2 linked regions of the Parafrankia discariae genome follow. The main gene of each other region encodes a partner of the protein of the gene in region 2 in a complex. Links are inferred from orthologs where the notes say so. Each region holds a gene or a part of one and is shown on either strand. Other genes may lie near its edges.

Evidence for each region.
Region 1: the proteins of rpsG (region 2) and tig are in contact, whole or in part, in a crystal structure (PDB 3GTY), measured with the Thermotoga maritima proteins. The link is inferred for Parafrankia discariae from one-to-one orthologs. Residues at the interface, in WP_004081843.1 of Thermotoga maritima: Lys34, Lys52, Lys55, Glu59, Arg62, Gln63, Glu66, Asn67, Lys69, Val71, Arg95, Ala109, Lys110, Lys111, Gly112, Arg113, Pro114, Glu117, Glu121, Ile124, Ala125, Tyr127, Asn128, Asn129, Thr130, Gly131, Lys135, Asp139, Arg142, Met143; in WP_004081061.1 of Thermotoga maritima: Glu122, Val124, Val129, Leu130, Tyr133, Glu188, Gly259, Ile262, Tyr263, Glu266, Ser270, Glu273, Gln274, Glu277, Arg308, Gln311, Ile312, Ser315, Tyr316, Glu325, Arg329, Arg336, Leu363, Phe366, Trp367, Arg373, Leu377, Arg381, Leu384, Glu387.

Annotation. Positions count from the first base shown.
Region 1 is NZ_KB891102.1:478,866-484,626, forward strand. What follows is about bases 1,514-4,384. They hold tig (trigger factor), read right to left. Parts: upstream 3,753-4,384; coding sequence 2,274-3,752; downstream 1,514-2,273. Other genes in these bases: B056_RS0102005 (ATP-dependent Clp protease proteolytic subunit), read right to left, coding at 1,514-1,964. Also shown: ATP-dependent Clp protease ATP-binding subunit ClpX, read right to left, coding at 1-141; B056_RS0102000 (ATP-dependent Clp protease proteolytic subunit), read right to left, coding at 616-1,260; more of B056_RS0102005, read right to left, coding at 1,323-1,513; B056_RS0102025 (glycoside hydrolase family 3 protein), read right to left, coding at 4,634-5,761. UniProt on the Bacillus subtilis protein: Involved in protein export. Acts as a chaperone by maintaining the newly synthesized protein in an open conformation. Functions as a peptidyl-prolyl cis-trans isomerase.
Region 2 is NZ_KB891252.1:105,934-111,601, forward strand. What follows is about bases 2,891-5,668. They hold rpsG (30S ribosomal protein S7), read right to left. Parts: upstream 4,626-5,668; coding sequence 4,155-4,625; downstream 2,891-4,154. Other genes in these bases: fusA (elongation factor G), read right to left, coding at 2,891-4,148; rpsL (30S ribosomal protein S12), read right to left, coding at 4,625-4,999. Outside these bases: rplC (50S ribosomal protein L3), read right to left, coding at 1-165; rpsJ (30S ribosomal protein S10), read right to left, coding at 184-492; tuf (elongation factor Tu), read right to left, coding at 782-1,975; more of fusA, read right to left, coding at 2,052-2,890.

The DNA.
Region 1 (5,761 bases), on a different replicon or contig from region 2:
CTCGATGATCTCGTTGCAGAGATCGATGCACTCATCGCAGATGTAGACGCCGGGGCCGGCGATGAGCTTCTTCACCTGCTTCTGAGACTTACCGCAGAAGGAGCACTTGAGCAGGTCACCGCCATCACCGATGCGTGCCACCGAGGACTCAGTCCCTTCGTCCAGACGATGGTGTCGCCTGCGTGTCGGGGGCGGTGGGCACCGCCCGGTCGTCGCGTGTCTGCCTGTATCCGTCCCCGTGGGGACGGTACCCCGCGGGGGCGTCCGGTGAGAGCCCAATCGCTGGGCTCATACCGGTCAGCCTACGGTCATCGGGCCCGTCCCCGCTCGTCCAGACGGCCCGTTCGGCACCACCGCCCGATCGGGCGTCCGCGCGGGGACGGGGGGATGCCAACCCGTCGCACCCGGCCCGCCACCGACGAGCCCCTCGCGCGCCGCACCACCTGGGCCGCCGGGCCCGTCGCCCAGGTCCGGCGGAGGTACCGGCGCCCCGGCGGGGCGCACCGGGCCCGGTCCGGTGCGCCCCGCCGGGCCCGATCCCGGGACCGGATCCGGCGGTCCCGGGCACTGGCCCGGGACCGGGACCGGGAGCGGCGTGGCCCACCGGGCGCCGGCTCAGCGCGCCGAGGCGAGCCGCGAGGACTTCCGGGTCTTGATCACTTCGTCGATGATGCCGTAGTCCTTGGCCTCGTCGGCGCTGAAGATCTTGTCGCGCTCGATGTCCTTGCGGACGGCCTCCTCGGTGCGCCCGGTGTGCTCGGCGAGCATGTGCTCCAGGAGCGACCGCATGCGCAGGATCTCGCGCGCCTGGATCTCGATGTCGCTGGACTGGCCCTCACCCTGCGCCGACGGCTGGTGGATGAGGATGCGGCTGTTCTGCAGCGCGAACCGCTTGCCGGGAGTACCGGCCGCGAGCAGCACCGCCGCCGCGGACGCCGCCTGGCCCATGCAGATCGTCTGGATGTCGGGACGTACGAACTGCATGGTGTCGTAGATCGCGGTCAGCGACGTGAACGACCCACCGGGCGAGTTGATGTAGATCGAGATGTCGCGGTCCGGGTCCTCGGACTCGAGGAACAGCAGCTGCGCCATCACGTCGTTCGCCGACGTGTCGTCGATCGGTGCGCCGAGGAAGACGATGCGCTCCTTCAGCAGCTTCGAGTACGGGTCCATGCCGTACTCGCCGCGCGACGTCTTCTCGATGATGTTGGGAAGGACGTACCGGCTCTGCGTTCCGTAGTAGCCCTGTGGTCCGTGCATGGTGACTGCCTCCGAGGAGAGCGGGTGACGAGGGTCGGGACGGCTCGCTGCCGCGGCGGGCGTCAGCTCACCGGTCCTTCGCTGGGGACCTGGCGGGCCCGCTGGACGACGTGGTCGACGAAGCCGTAGTCCTTCGCCTCGTCCGCGGTGAACCAGCGGTCGCGGTCGGAGTCCCGCTCGATCTGCTCGACGGGCTGACCGGTGTGGAACGCGATGCGCTCCTGCATCATCCGCTTGGTGTAGAGCATCTGCTCCGCCTGGATCGCGATGTCAGAAGCCGTTCCGCCGATGCCGCCGGAGGGCTGGTGCATCATGATCCGCGCGTGCGGCAGCGAGTAGCGCTTGCCCGGCGCGCCCGCGCAGAGCAGGAACTGACCCATCGACGCGGCGAGCCCCAGGGAAACCGTGGCCACGTCGTTCTCGACGTACTGCATGGTGTCGTAGATCGCCATGCCGGCGCTGACCGAGCCGCCGGGCGAGTTGATGTAGAGGAAGATGTCCCGCTCGGGGTCCTCGGCGTTCAGCAGCAGGAGCTGCGCGCAGATCGCGTTGGCGATCGAGTCCTCCACCACCGAACCGAGAAAGATGATCCGCTCACGGAGGAGACGGTTGAAGACCTGCTCGTCGAAGCCGGGGCCATTCTGTCCCGGCGAGCGGAGACTCGGGCCCGGGACAGCCAGGCCAGGGGCGGCGATGTCACTCACGGTCGGATCCTCGGCTTCCTTCGGCGGCGTCTGATTGACCGGCTCGACACTATCTGTGACACGAGCCGGTTCCGGTGCTTCTTCTTCGATGTTCGCGCTGGGCGTGAGGCCGAGCCAGTCCGGCACCGATGTGCGCCGAGGGACCATGACCAGGCAGCGGCCCGGCGGAGCACCTGTCGTCACCGTGCCGGGGCGACAGCGTGCCTCTCGGTGTCCATACGTGGCACCGGACACGCCGACGGCCTCCGGAACTCACGTTCCGGAGGCCGTCGATCGAATCCACCCGCCGCGGTCGTCGCCTGGCGGTCGTTACTTCGTCTCGGACTCGGCCGGCTCGGCCGCGTCCGCCGCGGAACCCTCGGCCGTGGCCGTGGCCTCCGCCGCGGGCGCCGCCGGGACCTGAAGCTCCTCGGCGTCGAGCTCGTCGGAGATGTCCCGGACGTCGTCCCCGGCCTCGTCGTCCTCGCCCGACGGACGGCGCGGCAGGTTCAGCTCCACCGCGTTACCCTCGGTGTCGACGACCTTCGCGTTCTCCAGCAGCAGGAACAGCGCCTTCGTCCGGAGGACATCCGCCATCAGGGCCGTCAGCCCCTCGCCCTGCGCAAGCTGCTGGGCGTACTGGTCCGGCTGCACGCCGGCCCGCTGCGCGCGCATCAGGATCTGCTCCATCAGCTCGCCCTGGTCCAGGCCGATCGACTCGGCGTCGATCACCGCGTCCAGGATGAACTGCGAACGGATCGCCTTGCCCGCCGAGCTGCGGACCTCCGCGTCGAACTCCTCCGCCGACTGACCCAGCGTCTCCAGGTAGGTCGCGCGGTCCGTACCGATGTGCTCCAGCTCGTGCCCGAGGCGGTGCTCACGGGCCTCCAGCTCGCCGGCCAGCACCGAATCCGGCACCGGTACCTCGACCAGCTCGATCAGCTTGTCGAGCATCTTGTCGCGGGCCTCGCCCAGCTGCTCGACCTTCCGGTTCGACTCCAGCCGGGTCCGCACGTCGGCGCGCAGCTCCTCCAGCGTGTCGAACTCGCTGGCCGTCGTCGCGAAGTCGTCGTCGAGCTCCGGGAGCTCCTTCTCCTTCACGCCCCGCACCACCGCGGTCACCTGCGCCGTACGGCCCGCGTACTCGCCGGCCAGCAGCTCGGTGTCGAACGTGCGCTCATCGCCGTCCGACGCGCCGGTGACGGCCTCGTCGATCCCGTCGATCAGGTTCCCGCTGCCGACCTCGTACGACATGCCGGTCGCGGTCGCGTCCTCGATCGCCTCACCGTCGACCGACGCCGACAGGTCCAGCGACACGAAGTCGCCCTCCTGAACCGGGCGCTCGACCGGCTTCAGCACGGCGAACCGGTCCCGCAGGCTGGTCAGATGCTCCTCGACCTGCTCATCGGTCACCGTCGCCGGCTCGACGACGAGCTCCAGCTCGCCGAACTCCGGCAGCGTCACCTCCGGGCGCACGTCCATCTCAGCCGTGAAGATCAGCTGCGCGCCGTCGGTGAACTCGGTGATGTCCACCTCGGGCCGCGACAGGACGTCCACCTCTTCGGCCTGCACGGCCTCCGAGTAAAGGCGCGGCAGCGCCTCCTGGATCGCCTCGTCGAGGATCACACCGCGCCCCAGACGCTGGTCCAGGATGCGCGGCGGGACCTTGCCCGGGCGGAATCCGGAGACGCGCACCTGGCGCGACAGCTTGCGGTAGGCGGCATCGACGGACGGCTTGAGCTCGTCGAAGGGCACCTCGACGGTGAGCTTGACCCGGGTCGGGCTGAGGGTCTCCTTGGTGGCCTTCACGGCGCGGCGGTCTCCTGGTACGACGTTGGACGGGGTGACGCGCCGAGGGTATCGGTCGGGGCGGGGAGACTCGAACTCCCGATCTCCTGCACCCAAAGCAGGCGCGCTGGCCACTACGCTACGCCCCGAGGCGTTGCCCCCACATCCTACGGGGTAAGCTTGCGTCCATCACCAACGCGGGTGTAGCTCAATGGCAGAGCCCCAGCCTTCCAAGCTGGCCATGCCGGTTCGATCCCGGTCACCCGCTCGTCGATGGGTTTGCTATGCCCAGCGGGGGCTGGGCTGGTCGACTTGCCATGTCTGCCGGGGGGCGGTGCCCCCCGTGGCCCCCCGGCGGCGGGCGGGGTTGGAGGGCGGCCTGCGGCGGCAGCCCCGAGGTCAGGCAACAGCCCCGGTCACGCACCCCGAGGGCGGCCTACGACCTGCGGCGGCAGGCCCGACGTCAGGCAACAGCCCCGGTCACGCACCCCGAGGGCGGCCTACGACCTGCGGCGGCAGGCCCGACATCGGGCAACAACTTCGAGTACGCGTCCTGGGGGCGGCCAGCGGCCTGGGTGGTAGCTCCGAGGGTGGCCTGTGGTCTGGACCTGGGCGGGGGCCGTCGCCGGCCACGCGCCCGAGGCTCGCCCGTCCATCTGACCTCCGGCCTTCGCGGTCGGCGTTGGAGTGTGGCGGGCAAGTGAGTCCATGGGCCCATTCGCCCGTCACAGTTGTTTTGGGTGTCCGGATTGTGGTGGTTTGCGGAGTGGGGCGATGAGCCCCGGCGTTGGGGAACACCGCCGGGGTCGCTGGTCCTGAAGGCGGCCGGCGGCCGGTGGCTGCCGCTGGTGGCGGCGGCACGGCCACGTGGTCGCGCCGCCGGCCGGGGAGAGGCGAGCGGGTCAGCAGGCGCGAGGGGCCGGCAGGCCGGCGCCGCGCGGCAGCGCGGTGCCCGCAGCGGTCCGGGTGACGACCGGCAGCCGGCCCGCGGGGGGCGCCGCACCGGCCAGCACCGCCGCCAGCGCCCTCATCGACGCGGGGTCGCGTGAGTAGCTCGCCAGCCACGCCCCGGCGGCCACCGGCGGACGGTAGGGCGTCCCGGTCGACACGATCACGGTTCGCCGGTCGGTGACGGGTGGCGGCGAGTTCCCGACCAGGACCACCCGGACCACCGACGTACCCGCCCCGGGGGCACCCGCGGCGGGCGGCGCCGGCGCGCGGCCGGCGCCCTGGGTGGTCAGCCGGGCGTCGATCCCCCGCGCGGTCAGCGCGTCCACGAGCGTTTTCGCCGCACCCGACGGGCCGGAGACCTCCACCGTGGGCGGAGCTCCGTCCGCGCCGGCGCCAGCGGTGCCTGAGCCGGTGCTGCCGGCACCGCCGGTGCCGGCGCCAGCGGTGCCGCGGATGAGCGGGAGCAGGTCGCACGTCGGCTGATCGAGGAGCGTGATCGCACGCCCGGCGATCGCGGCCGCGGTGGCCTCCGCCTCCCCGGATGTCCGGGTCGCGACGGGGGTCGTGTGCGCCAGCCTCCACTTCATCCTCAGGATTCGACGTACCGAGGCGGCTACCCGCTCCGGATCGATCGCTCCGGAGCGCACGGCGGAGACGACAGCGTCAACGGCCTGTACCAGGTCCGGGGGCATCAGCAGGATGTCGACACCGGCCTGGACGGCTCGCACCGCCGCGCCCCCGGGCGTGTTGTGCTCGGTGATCGCGGCCATGTTCAGCGCGTCGGTGACGATGACGCCGTCGAAGCCGAGCTCGTGGCGCAGCAGGCCGTCGACGACCGGCTTCGACAGTGTCGCGGGTGCGGCCGGGTCGAGCGCGGGGACGTTCAGGTGCCCGACCATGACCATCGGCACGCCCGCGGCGATGGCCGCCCGGAACGGCGGGAGGTCGAGCGCCGTCAGCGCCGCCCGGTCCCGGCTGATCGTCGGCAGGTCGGCGTGGCTGTCGACGGACGTCGCGCCGTGCCCGGGGAAGTGTTTCGCCGCCGCGGCCACTCCGACCTGCCGGAACCCCTCGACCGC
Region 2 (5,668 bases):
GAGCTGGACGGCCGAGTAGCCGTCGGAGTCGGGTGTCTTGACCTGGGTCACGACGTTGGGGCCGGCCTGGATGACGGTGACCGGCACGACGCGGTTGTTCGCGTCCCATACCTGGGTCATCCCGAGCTTGGTGCCCAGGAGCCCTCTGTAATTGCGGTTGAGCATGACTGGCGCCGGCCCCTCTTACAGCTTGATCTCGATGTCCACGCCGGCGGGCAGGTCGAGGCGCATCAGCGAGTCGACCGTCTTCGGCGTCGGGTCAAGAATGTCGATCAGCCGCTTGTGCGTCCGCATCTCGAAGTGCTCGCGGCTGTCCTTGTACTTGTGCGGCGACCGGATGACGCAGTAGACGTTCTTCTCCGTCGGCAGCGGCACCGGACCCGCGACCTGCGCACCGGTACGCGTCACGGTCTCGACGATCTTCCGCGCCGAGCTGTCGATGACCTCGTGGTCATAGGCCTTGAGCCGGATGCGGATCTTCTGTGCCGCCATGGTGGGCTTCGCCTGTCCTGTCTGTCTCGTCCGGCCGGTATCACTACCGGGTCCCCGTCGACCTCTTCCCGTTCCGCGGCGCGGGCCGCCGCCGGAAGGGGCTGGCGGCCCGGCGGGTCCGGGTTCGTGCCGGGTGTACCGCCTTGTCTGGTGCCCCGTCGGCCGCGAGTACGCGGCCGACGTGGGCGGCTTGCGATCCCGGTCGCGGCACGGGGCGTGACACCCCGGCGTTGCCGGCCGGCAACAGCGGGCGGCGGGGACCCCGTGGGGCACCCGCCGCCCGCCACCACTACTTGATGACCTTCAGAACCTGGCCCGCACCGACGGTCCGGCCACCCTCACGGATGGCGAACCGCAGGCCCTCCTCCATGGCGATCGGCTGGATCAGCTCGACCGTCATCTCGGTGTTGTCGCCCGGCATGACCATCTCGGTGCCCTCGGGGAGGGTCACGACGCCGGTCACGTCGGTGGTGCGGAAGTAGAACTGCGGGCGGTAGTTCTTGAAGAACGGCGTGTGCCGGCCACCCTCGTCCTTGTTGAGGATGTAGACGCGCGCCTCGAACACCGTGTGCGGGGTGATCGACTTCGGCTTCACGATGACCTGGCCGCGCTCGACGTCCTCGCGCTTGATGCCACGCAGGAGGAGGCCGACGTTGTCACCGGCCTGGCCCTCGTCGAGCAGCTTGCGGAACATCTCGACGCCGGTCACGGTCGTCGTGGTGGTCTCCGGCTTGATGCCGACGATCTCCACGGTCTCGTTGACCTTGACGATTCCACGCTCGATACGACCCGTGACGACCGTGCCACGACCCGTGATCGTGAAGACGTCCTCGATCGGCATGAGGAACGGCCGGTCGATGTCACGCTCGGGCTCGGGGATGGACGCGTCCACCGCGGCCATGAGCTCGAGGAGCTTGGCGCCCCACTCCTTGTCACCCTCCAGCGCCTTGAGCGCGGAGACACGGATGACCGGGACGTCGTCGCCGGGGAACTCGTAGGTGTTCAGGAGCTCCCGGACCTCGAGCTCGACGAGCTCGAGGATCTCCTCGTCGTCGACCATGTCGGCCTTGTTCAGCGCCACGACGATGTACGGCACGCCGACCTGGCGGGCCAGGAGCACGTGCTCCTTCGTCTGCGGCATGGGGCCGTCGGTCGCCGAGACCACCAGGATCGCGCCGTCCATCTGCGCGGCACCGGTGATCATGTTCTTGATGTAGTCGGCGTGCCCAGGGCAGTCGACGTGCGCGTAGTGCCGCGCGTCGGTCTGGTACTCGACGTGCGCGATCGAGATCGTGATCCCGCGGGCCTTCTCCTCCGGCGCCTTGTCGATCTGGTCGAACGGCGTGAACGGGTTGAGGTCCGGGTGCGCGTCGTGCAGGACCTTCGTGATCGCGGCCGTCAGCGTCGTCTTGCCATGGTCGATGTGACCGATGGTGCCGATGTTGACGTGCGGCTTGGTCCGCTCGAACTTCTGCTTCGCCACTGGTGTCCCTCCAAGGACGGGTGGTGTCGTGCTGTGTAGTCGTCAGTGGTGCCGGCAGGCCGGCCCGGGGGGCCCGCTACTCGCCTCGCGCCTTCGCGATGATCTCCTTGGCCACGTTCTGCGGAACCTCGGCGTAGGAGTCGAACTGCATCGAGTAGCTCGCCCGGCCGGAGGTCTTCGACCGCAGGTCGCCGACATACCCGAACATCTCGGAGAGCGGCACCAGGGCCTTGACGATCCGGGAACCGCCCCGCTCGTCCATCGCCTGGATCTGCCCACGACGCGAGTTCAGGTCGCCGATCACGTCGCCCATGTGGTCCTCGGGCGTGGTGACCTCGACCGACATCAGCGGCTCGAGAATGACCGGGTCGGCCTTCCGTGCCGCGTCCTTGAAGGCCATCGAGCCGGCGATCTTGAACGCGAGCTCGGAGGAGTCGACCTCGTGGAACTGGCCGTCCCGCAGCGTGACCTTGACGTCCACGAGCGGGTAACCGGCCAGGACACCGAACTCCATGGCCTCCTGGCAGCCGGCGTCCACCGACGGGATGAACTCCCGTGGGATGCGGCCGCCGGTCACCTTGTTCTCGAACTCGTAGCCGCCGCCGTCGCCGCCGGAGGGCTCCAGGTCGATGATCACCCGGGCGTACTGGCCGGACCCACCCGTCTGCTTCTTGTGGGTGTAGTCGACCTTCTCCACCTTGCGGCGGATGGTCTCGCGGTAGGCCACCTGCGGCTTGCCGACGTTCGCCTCGACGCCGTACTCACGGCGCATCCGGTCGACGAAGACCTCGAGGTGCAGCTCACCCATCCCGGCGATGACCGTCTGACCGGTCTCCTCGTCGGTGCGGACCTGGAAGGTCGGGTCCTCTTCGGTGAGCCGCTGGATCGCGGTGCCCAGCTTCTGCTGGTCAGCCTTCGTCTTCGGCTCGATGGCGACGTCGATGACCGGGGCAGGGAAGATCATCGACTCGAGGATGACCGGCGAGTTCGGGTCACAGAGCGTGTCGCCGGTGGTGGTGTTCTTCAGGCCCACCACGGCCACGATCTGACCCGCGCCCACGCCGTCCCGGTCCTCCCGGTGGTTGGCGTGCATCTGCAGGATGCGGCCGATGCGCTCCTTGCGGTCCTTGGTCGAGTTCAGCACCGCGGTACCGCTGGTGATCTTGCCGGAGTACACCCGGATGTAGGTCAGCTTGCCGACGTACGGGTCCGACATGATCTTGAAGGCCAGCGCCGAGAACGGCGCGTCGTCGTCGGCCTCGCGGACGATCTCGGTCTCTTCCTTCCCGACCGCGTGACCGGTCACCGAGCCGATGTCCGTCGGCGAGGGGAGGAAGTCGACGACCGCGTCGAGCATGGGCTGCACGCCCTTGTTCTTGAACGCGGAACCGCAGAGCACCGGGTTGATCTTGCTGGCCACCGTGGCCCGCCGCAGCGCCGCCATGAGCTGCTCCTCGGTGGGCTCGACGCCCTCGAGGTAGAGCTCCATGAGCTCGTCGTCGTTCTCGGCGACGGTCTCGACCAGCTTCTCCCGCCATTCCTGCGCGGCCTCGGCGTGGTCGCTCGGGATGTCGACGGTCTCGAACGAGGCGCCCTTGTCCTCGGTGTGCCAGAGCAGGCCCTTCATGCGGATCAGGTCGATCACGCCGCGGAAGTCCGCCTCGACACCCCAGGGCAGCTGGATGACGGCGGGCGTCGCGTCCAGCCGGTCGACCATCATGTCGACGCAGCGGTGGAACTCGGCGCCGACCCGGTCCATCTTGTTGACGAACGCGATCCGCGGGACGTCGTAGCGGTCGGCCTGCTTCCAGACCGTCTCGCTCTGCGGCTCGACGCCGGCGACGGCGTCGAACACCGCGACCGCTCCGTCGAGGACGCGCAGCGACCGCTCCACCTCGACGGTGAAGTCGACGTGGCCCGGGGTGTCGATGATGTTGATGGTGTGGTCACGCCAGGAGCAGGTGGTGGCGGCGGAGGTGATGGTGATCCCCCGCTCCTGCTCCTGCTCCATCCAGTCCATCGTGGCGCCACCCTCGTGGACTTCACCGATCTTGTAGTTCACACCGGTGTAGAAGAGGATGCGCTCGGTGGTCGTGGTCTTGCCTGCGTCGATGTGGGCCATGATCCCGATGTTTCGGGTCGCGGCCAGTGCGGCACGTGCGTCAGCAGCCATGATGAGTTACCAGCGGTAGTGGGCGAAGGCCTTGTTGGACTCCGCCATCTTGTGGGTGTCCTCCCGGCGCTTCACACTCGCGCCGAGGCCGTTGCTCGCGTCGATCAGCTCGTTCATCAGGCGCTCGGTCATCGTCTTCTCACGACGACCGCGGGAGTACCCGACGAGCCAGCGCAGCGCGAGCGTGGTGCTGCGGCCCGCGCGGACCTCGACCGGAACCTGGTAGGTGGCGCCACCTACTCGGCGGCTGCGCACCTCCAACGTGGGCTTCACGTTGTCCAGCGCACGCTTGAGCGTGACGACCGGGTCGTTGCCGGTCTTGTTCTTCGCACCCTCGAGCGCGCCGTACACGATGCGCTCCGCGACCGACTTCTTGCCGCTCAACAGCACCTTGTTGACCAGGGCGGTCACCAGCGGCGAGCCGTAGACCGGGTCGACGACGACGGGGTGCTTGGGCGCGGGCCCCTTGCGCGGCATTAGCCCTTCTCCTTCTTCGCGCCGTAGCGGCTGCGAGCCTGCTTCCGGTTACGGACGCCCTGCGTGTCGAGAGCGCCCCGGACAATCTTGTAGCGAACGCCCGGGAGGTCCTTCACACGGCCACCACGCACCAGGACGATCGAGTGCTCCTGCAGGTTGTGACCGACCCCGGGGATGTAGGCCGTGACCTCGATCCCGCTGTTGAGCCGGACGCGAGCCACCTTGCGCAGCGCCGAGTTCGGCTTCTTGGGGGTGGTCGTGTAGACGCGGGTGCACACGCCACGACGCTGCGGGCTCCCCTTGAGTGCCGGGGTCTTGGTCTTCTCGACCTTGTCCTGCCGGCCCTTGCGGACCAGCTGCTGGATCGTGGGCAACGCCGCTCCCGTTCCTTCGTGCCTCGTCGTACTCGCCGGCAGCCATCCCGGATGGCCGGCCTGTCTGCCTGCTGTGTCGCGGTGCCGCTCCTCGCCTGGTTGGCACGGAGCGTGAGCGCCGGAGTGTCTGTCCCCGACCCACGCGGTCGGGCGTGTCGCGCCCTCGGTAAGTACCGGAAGCCCGATACGTCCCAGAAGGAGCGCGCCTACCCGCCCGACTCTGTCGGACCGAACCCGACTGTCACCGACGGCGGCCTGAGTACCTGACCTGAGCGGTCGGTTCTCGGCGCCACGGCGCCACGTCTGGGCGCAGGACACACGCCAGAGTCACGTGGACTCCGGCCACAGGCGCCAACACTACTCCACGCCCACGTCAAGTGTCGAACGGGGTATCACCCGACGACCACGACAGGCGCCACCGGACGACGGACGTCCTGCCTGCGCCTGGCCGTTGCGCGCTCCACGGACGGACCGGTATCCGCCAACCCGCCGGACCGGTACCGACACAACCGTCCTCCCACCGGGAAAACAGCCAGGGCGAACCCTACCGCCGACCCCTCCGGCCTCCACGAACGCCCGGCCGAAAGGCACCCGCCAATTCCCCGCCCGGGCCACGGGCCCGCGAAGCCGGCCGCCGAGACCCAAGCCCAGACCGAGGCATCGACCATC